One region of the Bradyrhizobium japonicum USDA 6 genome, then DNA from elsewhere that is predicted to be linked to it. Evidence: riboswitches for the same ligand, from Rfam matches in the RefSeq annotation. Region 1 holds a riboswitch; each other region holds the start of a gene.
What was found. Region 1 has a riboswitch for cobalamin ahead of BJ6T_RS31195 (DUF1636 family protein). Riboswitches for the same ligand answer to the same signal wherever they lie in the genome.
Positions count from the first base shown of each region.

Region 2: another riboswitch for cobalamin. It lies ahead of BJ6T_RS48525 (TonB-dependent receptor); the one in region 1 lies ahead of BJ6T_RS31195 (DUF1636 family protein).
Region 3: another riboswitch for cobalamin. It lies ahead of BJ6T_RS32135 (TonB-dependent receptor); the one in region 1 lies ahead of BJ6T_RS31195 (DUF1636 family protein).

Region 1 is NC_017249.1:6,605,805-6,611,659, forward strand. It holds gene cobN (cobaltochelatase subunit CobN) at 1-2,199, opposite strand, end outside; gene cobW (cobalamin biosynthesis protein CobW) at 2,199-3,248, opposite strand; gene BJ6T_RS31195 (DUF1636 family protein) at 3,245-3,619, opposite strand; cobalamin riboswitch at 3,716-3,937, opposite strand; gene cobO (cob(I)yrinic acid a,c-diamide adenosyltransferase) at 3,978-4,613, shown strand; gene BJ6T_RS31205 (cobyric acid synthase) at 4,619-5,855, shown strand, end outside.
Region 2 is NC_017249.1:5,027,452-5,033,306, reverse strand. It holds gene BJ6T_RS23825 (DUF6925 family protein) at 1-787, opposite strand, end outside; gene BJ6T_RS23820 (TonB-dependent receptor plug domain-containing protein) at 805-2,268, opposite strand; gene BJ6T_RS48525 (TonB-dependent receptor) at 2,277-2,921, opposite strand; cobalamin riboswitch at 3,036-3,249, opposite strand; gene BJ6T_RS23815 (hypothetical protein) at 3,325-3,546, opposite strand; gene BJ6T_RS47375 (hypothetical protein) at 3,675-3,932, opposite strand; gene BJ6T_RS47370 (hypothetical protein) at 4,035-4,247, opposite strand; gene BJ6T_RS47365 (hypothetical protein) at 4,400-4,576, opposite strand; gene BJ6T_RS23800 (adenylate/guanylate cyclase domain-containing protein) at 4,703-5,855, opposite strand, start outside.
Region 3 is NC_017249.1:6,834,571-6,840,425, reverse strand. It holds gene BJ6T_RS32135 (TonB-dependent receptor) at 1-2,411, opposite strand, end outside; cobalamin riboswitch at 2,537-2,744, opposite strand; gene BJ6T_RS32130 (hypothetical protein) at 2,976-3,341, shown strand; gene BJ6T_RS32125 (FixH family protein) at 3,444-3,836, shown strand; gene BJ6T_RS32120 (efflux RND transporter periplasmic adaptor subunit) at 3,921-5,354, shown strand; gene BJ6T_RS32115 (efflux RND transporter permease subunit) at 5,351-5,855, shown strand, end outside.

The DNA of each region.
Region 1 (5,855 bases):
TTGCGCATGCGCCGACGGGGTCGGCACCGCGCGGGGATCGACGGCAAAGAGATTGCGTCCGGTCGGCAGCACGTCCTGGCGCCCGCGATACGGCGAGCCCGACGGCCCCGGCGCAACGCGCCGCCCCGCGAGCGCGGCACGCAACGCATCGCGCTCCGCATCACCGCAGGCGCCGCGGCCGAACACGTGCAACCCGTCGCCGAACTGGCTCTCCTTGAGATCGCAGACGAAGCGATCGATCCGCGGGATCGCTTCCGCCGGTGCCGCCGCTGCATCGAGACCGAGATCGTCTTCGAGGCCCGCCGTGCGCGCCTCGTCGCGGATCGCGACGATCAGACGCTGACGTCGGGCGGGGTCGAGGCCATCGGCGGTCGAGTATTCGTCCAGCAGGCGTTCGAGCCGTCGCAGGCCTTCCGGCACCGCGGATTGTTCGAGCGGCGGCGGCAGGTGGCCGATGGTGACGGCACCGATGCGCCGCTTGGCCTGCGCAGCTTCGCCGGGATCGTTGACGATAAAGGGATAAATGACAGGGAGATCGCCGATCAGCGCTTCGGGCCAGCACGCGGACGACAGCGCCACGGATTTTCCGGGCAGCCATTCCAGCGTACCATGGGCGCCCATGTGCACGACGGCATCGATGGCCTGCCGGCGGAGCCAGAGATAGAACGCGACATAGGCATGGCGCGGCGTGCGGGCGAGATCGTGATAGTCGGCTTCGCGCGTGGCCGCATCGCCGCGCTCCGGCTGAACCGCGATGACCGACCGGCCACTTGCGATGGCCGCGAATTGAAATGCACCGTCGCGACAGCCCGGATCATCCTCCGGCGCGCCCCAGGCCTGCGCGAGATCATCCTGCAAGGCTTGCGGCAGGCGCGAGAGCGCGGCGCGGTAATCGGCGACGCTCCAGGTCAGTTGCTGCTTCAGCAATGTTTCGCCGAGCGCCTGAACCGGCGCAACATCGAAGCCGGCCTCCCCCAGATCGGACAACAGCGCCTCGACCGACGCCAGCGCATCGAGCCCGACCGCATGCGCGATCTGATGCGGACGGCCCGGGTAGTTCGAGAGCACGAGCGCCACCCGCTTCCCGGCGGCCGGCGTCTCGGCGAGGCGCCGCCGGGCCGCAACGCGCGCGGCGACGGCCTTGACGCGCTCCTCATCGGGCCGGTGCGCCAGATGCGAAAATTGCAGATCGGGATCGCGCTCCGCGGCCGATTTGAAGCTCACCACGCCCGCGAACAGGCGGCCGTCGACCTCCGGAAGCACCACGTGCATCGCGAGATCGCCGGGCGACAGGCCGCGCAGCGATTCCGCCCAGTCCTCGCGCCGTGCCGATGAGAGCGCGACCTGGAAGACGGGACACGATGCCGCATCGAACGGTGTCGTGCCGTCGTCGCCCATCGCCGAGAACGCCGTCGCGTTGACGATCGCGGCCGGAGGATTCGTCGCGAAATACGCCCGCAGCCAGTCCGCAACGCCGGGAGCCTTCAGCGAGGTGACGAACACGCCGTACGCGTCAAAGCCGCGCTCGCGCAGCGCCGCGATCAGGGCGTCGACCGGCCCGGTATCCGCGGCGGTGAGGTAGGAACGATAGAAGGTCACGAGCGCGAGCGGCCTTCCCTCGCCGGCCATCGGCGCAGCGATGACGCCACGCGCGGGCTCGTAAAAGCCCATCTCGGGCAGGTTCATCTCGCCGACGACCGGGCCCGCGTAAAGGCCCGAGGCCAGCGCGAGCTGCGCGATCGCGGCCTGGGCGGCAACGGGACCCCCGGTATCGCAGAGCACCTTGAGCCGGCGCAGCGTCGAAACCGGCAGGGTCGAATAGGCATCGAGCCGCGTGTCGTCGCGGCCGTCGGCCGGCAGCACGGCCAGCACAATGTTGCGGTCCTTCGCGAGCTGCTGCAGGGCCGCGAGCCCGTACGGCCAATAGGACTCACCGCCGATCAGGCGCACCAGAATGCCGCGTGCCTGCGACAGCGTGCGCTCGATATAGGTGTCGACCGACAACGGATGACGCAGCTCGGCGAGATTGGCGAGCCGCAGCGACGGCAGGCTGCTGCGGCCGCGCCGCCAGCCGGCCGCGAACGCCGCAAGGTCGGAATCCGAGTACGAGAGCACCACGAGATCGGCCGGGTCCTGGCCGATGTCCCTTGGCGTCGCGGTCTCCTCGAGACCGCGGCTCTCGCGGAAGACGACGTGCATCAGATACCAAGTCCTGAAAGACCAAGTCCTGCCTTGATCGCGGCCTCGTCGATATCGCCGTGCTCGCCGATCACGACGAGCTTCGACTGCCTGAGAGCTGCGCCCCAGGGCTTGTCGAACTGGTGGCGCACGCGCTCGCCGACCGCTTGCAGCAACAGGCGCATCGGCTTGCCCGCGACCGCGATATAGCCCTTGACGCGCAGCACGTTCTGCTCGCGCGAAAGACGCTGCACCGACGCGACCAGTACGTCGATGTCGCTGACCTCCGGAAGATCGATCACGACGGAGGCGAAATCGTCGTGCTCGTGATCCTCCTCGCCGTCGTGATGCGAGGGCCGCGCGGCGAGATCGTTCTCGGCGGCGGCGCCGAGGCCGAGGATGACGCGCGCATCGATCGCGCCATCGGTGACGGATAGCATCGGCACCCGGCGCGGCATCTCCGCGGTGATGGCGGCCTTGGCGGCTTCGATCCCTGCGGCCCCCGCAAGATCGGCCTTGGTCAGCAGCACGATGTCGGCGCAGGCGATCTGGTCCTCGAACACCTCCGACAGCGGCGTCTCGTGGTCGAGATTTTCATCCGCCGCGCGCTGCGCTTCCACGGCCGCCGGGTCCGGCGCAAAACGGCCGGCGGCAACAGCCTCGGCATCGGCGAGCGCGATCACGCCGTCGACCGTGATCCGCGAGCGGATCTCCGGCCAGTCGAACGCCTTCAGCAGCGGCTTCGGCAACGCCAGGCCCGAGGTCTCGATCAGGATGTGATCTGGCCGCACCGGCCGCGCCAAGAGCTTCTCCATGGTCGGAATGAAATCGTCCGCAACGGTACAGCAGATGCAGCCATTGGCGAGCTCGACGATGTTCTCCTCCGGGCAATTCGCATCGGCGCAGGATTTCAGGATCTCGCCATCGACACCCTCGCTGCCGAACTCGTTGACGAGCACCGCGAGCTTCTTGCCATCGGGGTTTGCGAGCAGATGCTGGATCAGCGTCGTCTTGCCGGAGCCGAGAAAACCCGTGACCACCGTCACAGGGACTTTTGCGAGCGAGTTCATTCGGCGGCCTCCGGCACAACGGCAATGGGGGGAATGCGGGCAAGCGATTGCTTGCGGAAGATTTCGGGACGGCTGCGCCAGGGCACGAGACCGTCGGGCGCGGCGGCATAGGCCGCGGCACCCGCGACCACGTCACTCGCATGGGCCTCCGACAGACGGCCATAGACATAGGACCAGCGGCCGGGCGCGCTGAGCGCAACCGAGCAGCCCTGGCTGCATGCCGACAGGCATTCAACGGGAACCACATTGACGCCCTCGGGCACGCCGGCGTCGAGGATCGCACCATGCAGGCGCTTGCCGGGCGTCGCCTCACCCTCGTCGAGCGTCTGGCCGGCACGGCAGGTAATACAGACGTGAAGTGTGACGGTCATCGCCTCTTCCAGGATAAACAGCGGGAGGCGAAGAGGCACACGGACCATTCCCCCGAAGGTCCGTTTCCCCGTCGCGGAACACCCCGTCCGCCGGTCCAAAACTCGTCCGCGCTGGCAGGTCTCCCGGCTTGCGGAGCAGGGCTTTTGGCCCTTCGATCCCCGCCTTCCCGATCCCCTGGGGGATCAGTGGCTTCGGGCATCTCTCCGGTCACGGTCGCGGGGGCGGCTGCAGTTTGGAGCCGAATCTTGTCGATTCGGACCCTATCGCATTCCCTCTTCGCCTGTCATAGGACAGGAACCAACGCCGGGCCACCATTTGCCCCCGGCCGCCTCTTGTCAAGCCGAAGGACCCTGTCAGATGACGCCTGAACCGGATACCCAAACGGCCGAGGAAACCGACGCCCGCCACGCCGCGAAAATGGCGAAAATCAAGGTCGCCCGCGACAAGATCATGGCGACCAAGAGCGGCGAAAAGGGCCTCATCATCGTCCATACCGGCGCCGGCAAGGGCAAGTCCTCATCCGCCTTCGGCATGATCGTCCGCTGTGTCGCCCATGGCTTCCCCTGCGCGGTCGTGCAGTTCATCAAGGGCGCCTGGGACACCGGCGAGCGGCGCCTGCTCACCGGCCATTTCGGCGAGCTCTGCCAGTTCCATGCGATGGGCGAAGGTTTCACCTGGGAGACGCAGGACCGCGCCCGCGACATTGCCGCGGCACAGGCCGGCTGGGCGAAGGCCAAGGAGCTGATATCAGATTCCAATCTTCGCATGGTCGTGCTCGACGAGATCAACATCGCGCTGCGCTACGATTATCTCGACATCGCCGAGGTCATCGACTTCCTGAAAACGCACAAGCCCCCCATGACCCATGTCGTGCTCACCGGGCGCAACGCCAAGGACGAGCTGATCGAGATCGCCGATCTCGTCACCGAGATGACGCTGGTCAAGCACCCCTTCCGCTCCGGCATCAAGGCGCAAGCCGGCGTCGAGTTCTGAATTCGATGGCGCGCGCATTGATGATCCAGGGGGCCGGCTCGGACGTGGGCAAGTCGCTCATCGTCGCCGGCCTCGCGCGCGCCTTCACGCGGCGCGGCCTGCGCGTGCTGCCGTTCAAGCCGCAGAACATGTCGAACAACGCGGCCGTCACTGTCGACGGCGGCGAGATCGGTCGGGCCCAGGCGCTCCAGGCGCTGGCCGCTGGCGTCGAGCCGCACACCGACATGAACCCGGTGCTGCTGAAGCCCGAAACCGATGTCGGCGCACAAATCATCGTCCAGGGAAAGCGCATCGCGACCGCGCGGGCGCGTGAATATGCGGCGATGAAGCCCTCGCTGATGGGCGCGGTGCTGGAGAGTTTCGAGCGGCTGAAGGCGCGCGCCGATCTGGTGCTGGTCGAAGGCGCCGGCAGCCCGGCCGAGGTCAACCTGCGCAAGGCCGACATCGCCAATATGGGCTTTGCGCGCAAGGCCGACGTCCCCGTCGTGCTGGTCGGCGACATCGACCGCGGCGGCGTCATCGCCCAGCTCGTCGGCATCAGGACGGTGATCGACCCCGACGATGCCGCGATGATCCAGGGTTTCGTCATCAACAAGTTCCGCGGCGACCCCTCGCTATTCGACGACGGCTACAAGCTGATCGAGCAAAAGACCGCGTGGCGTGGCCTTGGCGTGCTGCCCTGGTTCGCGCGGGCCGGCGAGCTGCCGGCCGAGGACGCGCTCGGCCTGAGCGACGCGCGCAAGCCGGGCCAGTGCAAGATCGCCTGCCTCGCACTGTCGCGGATCGCCAATTTCGATGATCTCGATCCGCTGAAGCTCGAGCCTGGCGTCGATCTCGTCATGGTGCGGCCGGGCGACGCCATCCCCGGCGATATCAGCCTCGTCATCATCCCCGGCTCAAAGTCCACCCGCGGCGATCTCGCCTTCCTGCGCGCGCAGGGCTGGGACATCGATCTCCTGGCGCATCACCGTCGGGGCGGCCATGTGCTCGGCCTCTGCGGCGGCTATCAGATGCTCGGGCGCAGCGTCACCGACCCCGGCGGCATCGAAGGCCCTGCCGGCGACACGCCGGGTCTCGGACTTCTGGACGTGGAAACGGTGATGAGCCCGCAGAAGACGCTGACGCGCGTCGCAGCCGTGCATGCCGCCACGGACCAGCCGATCGACGCCTACGAAATCCACATCGGCCGCACCGATGGGCCGGATCGCGCGCGCCCGTTTGCGAAACTGAACGGCGAGCCCG
Region 2 (5,855 bases), 1.6 Mb from region 1:
CCGGCAGCCCATAGAGTTCGAGCAGCGTCTGGAAGGCTGCGTGATGATCCGGCCGGAAAGCGCGCTTGCGGCCGAGCTGATCGCGCAGCGGATGGGCCGGATAGAGATGGGCGCAGGGGATCCATCCCTCGGGCAGCGGCTCGGTGGCGGCATGGGAACGGCCATGCGCGAGCAGCTTTGGCAGGACGTGGGTGTGCGGGCCGTCAGGGCTTCGCTCGCCCGGCGGCGGGATCGGCTGGAATACCTCGGCGCGCCCGATGCGGCTAACGAAGACGCGGTGCGGATTGGCGGCCAGAATGATCCGCATGGCATCGCTTTCGGACGCGAACACGGATTGGCCCGTGCGGCTCCTGAGTGCGGCAATGGCGTCGGCATCGCTGACGCGGATGCAGGCGTCGATCTGCAACGTTCCGAGGCCAAGATCGAACAGGATGCCGCTGCGATCCCTCCTCAGGAGCGCCTCGATATCCGGGCCGAGTTCGGTCAGCACGGTACGACCGCTCATGACACTGGCTTCATGCGGAAGACACAGCGCGATGCGGTGGCTCCAGCTCTCCGTGGTCGGCGATTCCGACGCGATCAGGCGCAGATCCGGGTGGGAGACAATGCGTATCCCACCCTTCTGCGTCACGACGCTGATCCCGTTGCGCGACTGCTCGATATCGAAGGCCTCGCCGGGCTCGCGTGTGAACTCGGCAATGGCACCGAACGTGCCGACGCTCCAGCCGGCCTCAGCGTCGGCAAGCTGGCTTGCGATCAGGTCCATGAGCGGATCGGCCGTCGTCATGAGGCTTCTCTCCCTCGCTATCTGACGTCGTAATTCGCCAGGCGAATGCCGCCATAGACGCCCAGTGCCGGCTGCAGAAAGCCGGTCGGATTTTGATAGTGCACATTGGCGAGATTATCGACCCGGCCAAACACCTTCACCTGGTCGGTGACCAGATATTCGGCTGCGACGTTGACGACGGTGTAGGCCGGAGCCAGCAGACGCGGAATGCTGAAGTCGCGGCTGCCATCGACGAAACTCCCGACGTGCAGCACTGTTGCGGACAATGTGATCGGGTCGACCGGATTCCAGATGACATTCGCGCTCCACTTCTCCTTCGGACGCCTCAACAGCTCCAGTCCCGCCGTCACATCGACCGCGCGGGTAAAAGTGTAGTCGGCACGAACGCGAAGCCGGTCAGTGATCGCCGCCGCGACGAAGCTCTCCGTGCCCTCCGTGATCGCCTTGCCGATATTGGTGTTGGTGCTCGTGAATGTCACGGGATCGAACGTGCTCTGGATCAGGTCCGTGATGTTGTTGCGGAAGTAGGTCGACCCGAAGCGAACGCGATCGCCAAACAAGGGTTGCTCGAAGCCGGCGTCGTATCCGACGCTTTCCTCGGGCCTGAGGTTGGGATTTGCAAAGAAGAAGAACGCGGGAAAGCTCACGTAGAGCTGGTTGAGCGTCGGCGCCTTGAACCCCGTGCCGTAGCTTCCCTTGAACTTCGTATCCGTGACCGGCACGATCGCGGCAGACGCCAGACGAAAGGTCGGATGCTCTCCAAACCGCTCGTTGTCATCCTGCCGGACGTTGGCCGTGAAGAAGACGCGATCCCGCAACTGGGACTGCAGCTCCATATATCCGGCCGTGTTGACGTTTTGCGCCGAGACTGTCGCCGTTTGCAGTGTTTCGGTCTCATGCTCCGCGCCAATGATGACATTGTTGTTGGGCGCGAGCTGGGTCGTGGTGTGCCAATCATACTTGACGCGGTCGCCTGTCGTGATCGTGGCCATCGCGTTGCCGGGCGAGATGTTGTAGTTCCAGTGATTGGTGTAGTTGACGCCGAAATAGCTCTTCATCCGGTCGTCGAGAGCAGACCAGACCGCCTCCCCGCGCGTGAAGAGCTGGTGCACCGTCTGCGTGCTTTGCGCAGCCGCGGGAAAGCTCGCGAATGTGACGGGATCGAAGGTATCTCCGGTAAAGCGCAGGGTTGCGTCAGTGTACCGCGCGACGCCGTTGAGCGTCAGGTGTTCGCTCAGTTCGGCGCCAAGCTTCGTCGAATAGGTCATATTGTCGTAGTTGTTGCCGATCGCCTTCTGCCCCGGCGGCAGCAATTCGACCGGCGTCACCGGCACGTCGTTCGCGTGGAAATGCGCAACGTTGAAGGCATAGTTGAAGTGGTCCTGTGAACCGCTCAGGCCTGCGGTTTGATTGAACGTTCCGAACGAGCCTCCCTCGACCGAGCCGGTCGCGCGGGCGGGACCGTCGCCCTTCTTCGTCACGATGGAGATCACGCCCCCAGCGCGTCTGCGCCGTAGAGACCGCCCTGCGGACCGCGCAGGACTTCGATCTGCTGAATGTCGGAGGTGAGCAACTGGCCGAAATCAAACGAACGGTTCGGGTTGCCGGGATCGCTGACGTCGATGCCGTCGATCAGGACCTTGGTGTGGTTGGAATTCGTTCCGCGCATGAAGATCGACGTCTGTCCGCCCGGACCGCCGGTCTGCACGAGGTTCAGGCCAGGAACCGCGCTCAGCGCATCGGATGCGGTCCGGCGCTGATCGCGCTCGATGTCTCTGGCGGTCAGAACCGTCACCGAGCTCGCAACCAGATTGGTCGGAGTGACAATATCCGTCGGACTGACGACGACCGTCGGAAACAGGTTGGCCGCGGATACCCCGGCAACCGGGGACGACGCCGGCACCCACTCGGGCTTCGGCACGCGAGCGACGCGCCGCTGCGCGGGCTGGTCGGGCGCACGCCGCACGACTTGCGGCTTGGCCGCACGCTCGGTCGCCGCGACCTCGACCGCCGGCAGCAGATCGGGCGATGCCGATTGCTGGGCCTGGGCAATGGACAGATCAAGTGAAGACAGGGAAACGAGCAAGACCAAGCCGGTGCGGAAGCGCCTGGCGGCAAAGACAATACGGGACACTCTTGTAACCTCGGTATGACGTCAGTGGCACGTCACAGCGAACGAGGTTTCACGGCGGAGCGTTCGATTGCTCCGGTGAAGCTAATGTCTGTACTCCCCGACCGACATCTTCGCGTGTGACCACGGTTGACGGCAGGTCTCCTGGCTCGCGGGTCGTTACCTTGCGTCGCCTTCCCAGGACCGAGATTCCCAGTGGCATATGACGAAAGATTCACCGCTTACAGTTGCGGGGGCAGCCGCGGCGTTGAGAATATCCCGGTATCGGGAAAACCTCGCACCACGTTCCCTTTTGATCTCCGTGAGGAGAACCGTCACCGGCCAATCTAGGGGGCGGGCAAGCGGAGAGTCAATCGGCCGGTTGCATCACGGTCAAAGCACCGCACCGGAGATTGAGCCGGCGCAATCAGGCCGGCTCCCGCTCCGAACGCGTCCTGATCACCGCCCGCTCGCCGGCATCGACGAGCTGGCCGATGCCGGTGCGGCCCGTGAGCGCGCAGCGGATGATGTTCTCGGCAACGGACCTGCGAAAGCGATGGTCCTCGCCGACCGGGCGATTGCGGCAGACCCGATCCAGCGCCAGCTTCATGTTGATCCGGGTGCGGGTATCGAAATGCTCGCTGATCATTCGCAGGGCCTCGATGCGTTGATGTCGGAGCGGAAACGCGTCGGCGCAGGCCGGGTTCCAAAAACGGACCGCGCAAGGTGTTGCGCAGAGCTGACTGCGCCCGATCTCTCGGTCCTGTGACAGGCGGGCTACGCCCGCCCTCTTGGCCGCTGGGCCGGAGCCCAGGCCGCGGTGACGTCGCGCAGCGGGGCGTCGCTGCGCCGGATCGGGGTCAGCTCACCGGAGGCCGAGATGATGGCGGTCTCCTCGCGGCGACAGCGCGGGCATACGAAGCGGACCTCGTGCGGCGACGCCGACCAGCTCGAACGTTTGACGTTGGCCGCCATCGGCCATGCATCGCAATGCGAGCACGACACCAGAAACCGACCGGGATCGAGCATACCCATTCCATAGGACTCCGCGTCCTGCCTGCTCCTTCAATGACTGACCCATGTGAATCGTTCCGGTGCCCGAGCACCGTCACCCCTAGCTCCAGGCAGCGACGCCGCTCAGTGGGCGCCCTTGAGGGTGCATGACGTGGTGCAGGTGACGGTGTTGCCGTGGTCGCACGCCTTGCAGGCGGCAACGCACTGGTTCATGTCGCGGGGATTGTAGGAGCTGTAGTTCCGCATCGCACAGACCGGGGTCGAGCCGGTGATGTCCTGCTCCTGATTGCAGGCGGCCGTCATGAGCGCGAAGATGAGGACTGCAACAAGGCGCATGGGATTGCCCTGGTAGGGAGCGGCAAAGCGACATCGGCGAGGTACGCTGCGCAGCAACGGATCTCGGCATTCCCACCGCGAGCAATCATGGATCGCGCCGCCCGCATCCCGGAGGATGCGCGCCAAACATTAAGAACGGCTTGCAGTCGGCGTCAGGCCGCGGCCTTGGTCGCGATCACCTTCCGCATATCAACCGCCAGCTGACGGTACTGCTCCGAGAGTTTCAGATAGAACTCGCGCTTGGTGCTGTCGGTTGCGAGCTTGGCGATCAGCTCGCATTCGGCGGTGAGCGTCTCGAACCGTTCCAGCCTGTCCTGAAGTTCTGTCATCGGCGTGTCCCCATCAAACGCCTCAAGGGACGACTAACCTAAGCCCGGGAATTAGGTCACTGCGAACATCGTTATCGAGTAGAAGCGTTTTTTCCGGCAAGGGCGGTGCCGGCCCGGCAAGGACGGCTATTTCTGCTCGAGCCGCCAAGCGCCGTCCCAATTGGCGTCCGGCGGATTGGCCTCGAACTGCGCGATGCGGCCGAGCAGCGTGCGCGAGGGACCGTCGCCGGGCACGGCTTCGAGCGCCGTGTTGAACGCGGCGCGAGCCTCGTCGAAGCGCCGGTCGCGATAGGCGGCGAGGCCTTCGGCATAATGCGTGCGCAGGCTCTGCTGCGGGACGCTGAGCCCGTGCGCCTTGCTCATCACCTCGAAAATGGCTTGTGGCGCACTCTGCCCGGCCACCGCGAGACGATCGATCTCGCGCAGCTCGCAGCTCGAGCCGATCACGTCCGCACTGGCCTGCGAGATCAGGATGCGGGTGCCGTAGGTCTTGTTGACGGCCTCCAACCGTGAAGCCAGGTTCACAGCGTCGCCCATCACGGTGAAGCTCATCATCAGTTCGGAGCCGATGCTGCCGGTCAGGACCTCGCCGGTGGCGATGCCGATCCGCAGATCGCACGGCGCCGGCATGGCGCGGATGCCGAGCAGGTCCGGCAACTGCTTCTGGAGCGCGGGCACCTGGTCGGCCATGTCGATGGCGGCGAAGCAGGCGAGCAGCGCCGGCTCGTCCTCCTCGATGAACGGAGGCCCCCAATAGGCCATGATGGCATCGCCGATATATTTATCGATGACACCGCGATTGTTCCTGATGGGACCGGACATCACCGTGAAATAGTGGTTCATCACCTTGACGAGGCCGCGCGGGGTCATGCCCTCGCTCATCGAGGTGAAGCCGCTCATGTCGCAAAACATGATGGTCATCACCCGGCGCTGGCCGTCGATGGCGACCTCCGGTCGGTCGATCAGCCCCTGCACCACCTTGGGATCGATGTAGCGGCCAAAGGTCTCGCGGATGCGCTCATTGTGCCTGAGTTGCTCGACCATGCGATTGAAGGCGGCGGCGAGCTCGCCGATCTCGTCCTGGGTCGAGACCGTGATCGGCCTGTCGAAGCGACCGGCCTCGACCTCGCGGGTACCGGCGAGCAGCAGGCGCACCGGCCGCGTGATGCCGCTCGAGACCAGCAACGCAAAGGCAAATCCGACCACCGCTGCGAGGATGGTGACGATGCCGGAGATGATGATAGCCTTCCGCTGTTGGCCGACCACGGTCGACGTCGAG
Region 3 (5,855 bases), 230 kb from region 1:
GAAGCTGCGACCTCGTAGCTGCGCGGCGCGCCCAGGATGATCTGGTCGGTGTACCCGGGATCGCCCCAGGCGGCGTAGAGCTTGTTGGTCAGGTTCCTCACGCGAAAGCTGATCCGGGTCTGGTCGACGGTCGGGAAGTACGCCTTTGGAATATCGACGAACGCGTATGCGTCGAAGATCGTGTAGGCGTCCATCGTGACCAAATTGTCCTGGAAGTTGAAGCGGTCGCCGACGTGACGGACGAGGCCGCCGATCTCCACCGGCAGTTTCGTGTCGAAGCGGTAGGAGGCTCCGGCGTTGGCGATGAAGTTGGGAACGTTGGGCGGCGTCTTGCCCGAATAGGACTGGAAGTCGCCATTGCCGTCGACATAGGTGAAGTCGATGAAGCGCGACTGCACGAAGGCGACGTTGCCCCACAGCTTCAGGCCTGCGACCGGATTGACCGCGGCGGCAATCTCGACGCCCTTGGAGGCGATCTTGCCGGCGACGTTGAAGAGGATGCCGCTTTCGGGGACGTAGACGTTCTTGCGCTCGATGTCGAAGGCCGAGAACGTGGCCTCCGCGCGCTTGTCGGCCGACAGCAGCTTCACGCCGGTCTCGTAGGTCCGCGACGTCGTGAGCAGCAGTGGCGTCGTGGGCCTGAGGATGAAGATGTTCGCCACCGTCGGGTCGGCTGCCGTCGCGTACTGGCTGTAAAGCATTACGCCGGGCGCGATGTCCCAGGTGTAGCCGATGCGTCCGGTGACCGGATTGAACGTCTTGGAGAAAGGATAGTTGGCTTTCAGGAGGCCATTCTCGTCGAAGCGGGTCCGCGATAGCTCGATATTCTCAAAACGGATGCCGCCGATCAGCGCGAAGGTCGAGGTCAGCTTGAGCCGGTCCTCGAACGACAGCGAGGTGGTGTCGAGATGGGTGTAGATCTTCTCGTCGCTGCGCGGGCCGTAGAGGCCGCGATCCGGGTTGAGGAGGTCGACGTAGTCGTTGAAGAACAGCGTGTCCTGCGAGACGTTGAACTGGTTGCTGCTCGCCGCCACGGTGGCGACGAAGCGATTGTCCATTCCGCCGAGACTGGAATTAACGGTGAGGTCGGTGATGTTGCCGTAGAGTCGCTGGGCGTGATCCAGCGCCAGACGTTCGCGATAGATACTCTGCGCGCCTGCGAAATTGCCTACGGTCTGGTCGAACGACGAAATCTCGTTGTTGAACCAGTGCCGGTGGGCGTCATAGCCATAGACCTGGCTTTTCAGCGAGACGTTGTTGGTGATGTCCCATTGAAAGCCGCTGCGTAGCCAGAGCTCGCCAGCGCCGCTGTGATTGTCGAGAACGTTGTAGTTCGTGGTCAGCGTGCGCGCGTCGATGGTGACAGGTACCGGCGTGCCGCCGCCGAGGTAATAGTTGCTCCACCGACCGGACACGATGCCGTTCGTCGGCACGATGCCCGGCGCGTTCGCGGGCACCAGCGGTGTTCCCCAGTAGAAGCGGTCGTTGTCCTGCCTGTATTCGGCCGCGCCCCAGATCTTCAGGTTCTCGTTGACGCGATAGTTCAGCTGGCCCGAAACGTTGCTGAGCTTCGAATAGGTGTCGTCGATAAAGCCCTTGTTGTTGAAATGGCTGATGTCAAAGCGGTAGTCGAGGCCGTTGATCAGCGTGCTGCCGCCCGAGCCGTAACCGGCGCGATAACCGTTGAAGGAATCGTAGGACGTGAAGGCGTCGTTGATAATAGGCCCGGTATGCGGCACCTTGTTCACGTAGTTGATGGCGCCGCCGGTCGCGCCGAGGCCCGCCACCAGCGAGTCCGGTCCCTTGATGATCTCGACCTGCTGGAGGCCAGCCACGTCCATGGGACGGCCGGTCATGGTCGACGGCCCGATCGGGATGCCGTTGTAGAGCGTGGAGATCTGGTCGCCGGAAAAGCCACGCATCGAGAAGATGGCGGGCGCGCCGGGCGCATCGCCGCCGATGACGCCGACCGCCGCCTTGGCGACGTCGGTCGTGGTCCTGATGCCGAGATCCTCCATCGTCTTCTGACTGATGACCTCGACGGTCGCCGGCATTTCCCGCGCCGTGATGCCGAGCCGGGAGCCGACGTCGGTGACGGCGGCCGTGTTGAGCGGCGTCTGCACCGGGCCGCTCGGAGCTTGCGTGGCCGGAACGGCGACAGCAGGGGCGCCACGATTGCGTCCCGCGGCGCGCCGGGCCGCGCGCGGCTTCTGGGTGCCGGGGCTTATGGCGGGAGCCTGTCTCTGAGCAGGCGGGGTGACGATCACCGGGCCAACCTCCCGGGAGCGGTTGTCCTGCGCCGCGCTTTGCGCGAGCGCCGCGGACCACAAGGACACCGACGAGAGCAGGGTAATCAGGAAAGCACGCGACAACGCTGGCCTCGCGCCAGCACGGAAATAAAGATTTTGCATGACAACGCTCTGCGGCGACGCAAACAAACCGTCACCGCGGTTGCCTTAGTCATCCACCTTCGCCCCAGGCGGCGGATGCACCGGCTACTTGTCCGACATCAGGGCACCCCGCCCAATGCGTTCGCGCGTGACCATGGCTGGTAGCAGGTTTCCTGGCTCGCGGGTCATCGCCTTCGACCACCTTCCCAGAGGCCCAAGCGGGGCTCCAGTGGTTCGTTTGGTCGTCGGCTATCCGCCTACAGTTGCGGGGGCAGCCGCGGAATTGCCCACTGAGGTGGACGCACCGCATTCCCTTGAAGAGCCCTTGCGGGCACTACCGATCACGAAACTGGCATCCGGGGATGGGCGCGTCAACATCCCCGCGGGCTGCTGGACGGACCGGTCGGTCGATGGCGGCCTTGTGTTGCCGATTTGCACGATAGTCCGAGGGACCGCGACGAAACGTCCAACCCGGCCTCCGGACGAGCCTGGGTAACGAACGCTTGACCACGATCAATGACTGCCTTTGGTGTCCGAATATGCTACTGAGACCGAGTTCCGGCCCGACAAGGTAAGTCGATATTGATGCAGTTCGTCCGTACCATCCTGGCAGTCGCCATCGCCATCTCCCTGGCGATGCTGCCGGTTGGCGCGTCCGCGGCGAACCTCGCAATGTCGTCGGATGGCATGCAGACGGCCATGCACATGAGCGGCGACGCCGCCATGTCGATGGACGATTGTTGTCCCGACATGAAGGGAACGGGCTCCCATAGCGGCGACTACAAGTGCGGGATGGGCTTCTGCTGCGTCGGCGGGACCATCGCGCTCGGTGATGTCAGGCCTGTGGCGTTCGAACGTCTCGCCGTCGTGGCCAGCACGATGGCTATTCCCCCGGATCAGGTCGTTTCCTTCCGTGGCGGCAGTCCTCCTTTCCGACCTCCTCGAATCTGATCTCGCAAAGCCCGAGACGCGAGCGGCATGCCTGCTCGCGACGACGACTGACGTGCGCGCTTCACGCGCCACGGCGAAAGATCAATTCATGAGGACAGGACAATGCTTTCCAAAATCAGCACCGCGGCTCTCGCCGCCACCCTTTCGCTTGCCGCGTCCGCCGCGATGGCGGGCGCGGGCGACTACGCCTTCGAGCCCGTCACGCCGCAGATGAAGAAGGGCGAAGACGTCACGCTCGCCGTTCGGCTGACGAACAAGCAGACCGGCAAGCCGATACCGGACGCGGTCATCTTCAAGACCCGCCTCGACATGGCCCCGGACGGGATGGCCGAGATGGAATCGGCGGTCGCGCCGCTGCCGTCCAGGGAGCCGGGTGTGTACGCCTTCAAGACGGACCTGCCGATGGCTGGCCGCTACCAGATGACGCTGTCCGTGAAGGTGCAGGGCGAACCGGAGACGGTCACCGGCAAGGTGATCGTCACGGCGGTCAAGTGAGCGTTCGGGCGCTGCCCGGCGGCGCCCGACATTCCCCATTTTCCTTCACACGGACGCGCGCTCCCGGGCGCGCGGATACACGACATGAAAACGCTGCGTCTCCTGACGGCACTTGTGCTGGGCGGCGGCCTGGTCCTGGCCGGCGACTACTGGCATTCGAACGGTGCGGGCTGGCTCGCTGAGGCCGACATGACATCGGCTGCGGCTGCCGCGGAGCGAACGCCGCTCTACTACCGCGATCCAAGCGGTGCGCCGCTCTGGTCCGCGGGTCCGAAGAAGGACGACCGCGGGCGGGACTATCTGCCGGTCTACGACGACGATGGCGCGGCCGTCGCGCCGGCGCCGCCGAAGGCGCAGGCGGCTTCGCCGCGAAAAATCCTCTACTACCGCAATCCCATGGGGCTGCCCGATACGTCGACCGTCCCAAAGAAAGATCCGATGGGGATGGACTATGTCGCCGTTTACGAAGGCGACGACGCCGACGACGGCACGGTGAAGCTGTCGCCCGGCAAGATCCAGCGCGCGGGCGTGAAGTCCGAGCCCGTCGCGCGGCGCTCGATCCGGGTCTCGGTGAAGGCGCCCGGCACGATCCAGCTCGATGAACGCCGCGTGTCGGTGATCGCGATGCGCGCCGAAAGCTTCGTGCAGAAGGTCGCCGACGTGACGACCGGCACGCGCGTGAAGGCCGGCCAGCCGCTGATGGAGATCTACAGTTCGGCGGTGGCGTCCGCGGCGGCGGAATATCTCGCGACGATCACCTCCAAGACGGTCGGCGGTGTCGAGATGTACGGCCGCGGCTCGCGGCAGCGGCTGGTCAATCTCGACGTTCCCGAGTCCGTCATCGCGGAGATGGACAAGACGCGCACCGCGCCCGTGTCCATACGCTGGTCCGCGCCGCGCGACGGGGTCGTGCTCGAACGCAACGCGATCGAAGGGATGCGGGCCAATCCCGGCGACGTCCTGTTCCGGATCGCGGACACCTCGGTCGTCTGGGCGCTGGTCGACGTGGCCGAGCGCGATCTCGGCAACATCGCGGTGGGGCAGTCCGTCGCGGTGCGCGCGCGCAGTTTCCCCGGCCGAAGCTTCACCGGGACAATCGCCGTCGTCTATCCGCAGGTGAACCGCGACACGCGAACCGTTCGCGTCAGGATCGAGCTTGCCAATCCGGACGCTGTGCTGCTGCCGGACATGTACGTCGATGCGGACATCGACACGGCCGATGCCGCGCCCGTCCTGGCGATACAGGACAGCGCGGTGCTCGACACCGGCAGCCGGCAGGCCGTCCTCGTCGACAAGGGGGAAGGGCGCTTCGAGCCGCGGGAAGTCAAGCTCGGCCGTCGCGGCGGCGGTTATGTCGAGGTGCGCCAGGGTCTCGCGGACGGCGAGGCGGTGGTGACTTCCGCCAACTTCCTGATCGATGCGGAAAGCAACCTGAAGGCGGCGCTGAAGGGTTTTGGCGAGGCGGCGTCCCAGGCCTCCGACGCCGGCCCTGGCGATGCAACGGGAGATCGCAAATGATCGCCCGCATCATCGCCTGGTCGGCGCGCAATCTGCTGCTCGTGCTGTTCGGGACCGGCTTCGCGGCCGCCGCCGGCCTCTATGCCCTGGTTCACCTTCCGCTGGATGCGATCCCGGATCTCTCGGATACGCAGGTCATCGTCTACACCGAGTATCCCGGTCAGGCGCCGCAGGTGATCGAGGATCAGGTCACCTATCCGCTGACGACGGCGATGCTCACCGTGCCGAAATCGAAGGTCGTCCGCGGCTTCTCGTTCTTCGGCGTCTCCTTCGTCTATGTGATCTTCGAGGACGGCACCGACATCTATTGGGCGCGGTCGCGCGTCATGGAATTCCTGAACGGCGCGGCGTCCAGGCTTCCCGCCGGCGTCACCCCGACCATCGGGCCCGACGCGACCGGCGTCGGCTGGGTCTACCAATACGCCGTCATATCGAAGGAATTGAACCTGGCGGACACGCGCACGATCCAGGACTGGAATCTGAAATTCGCGCTGGCCAAGG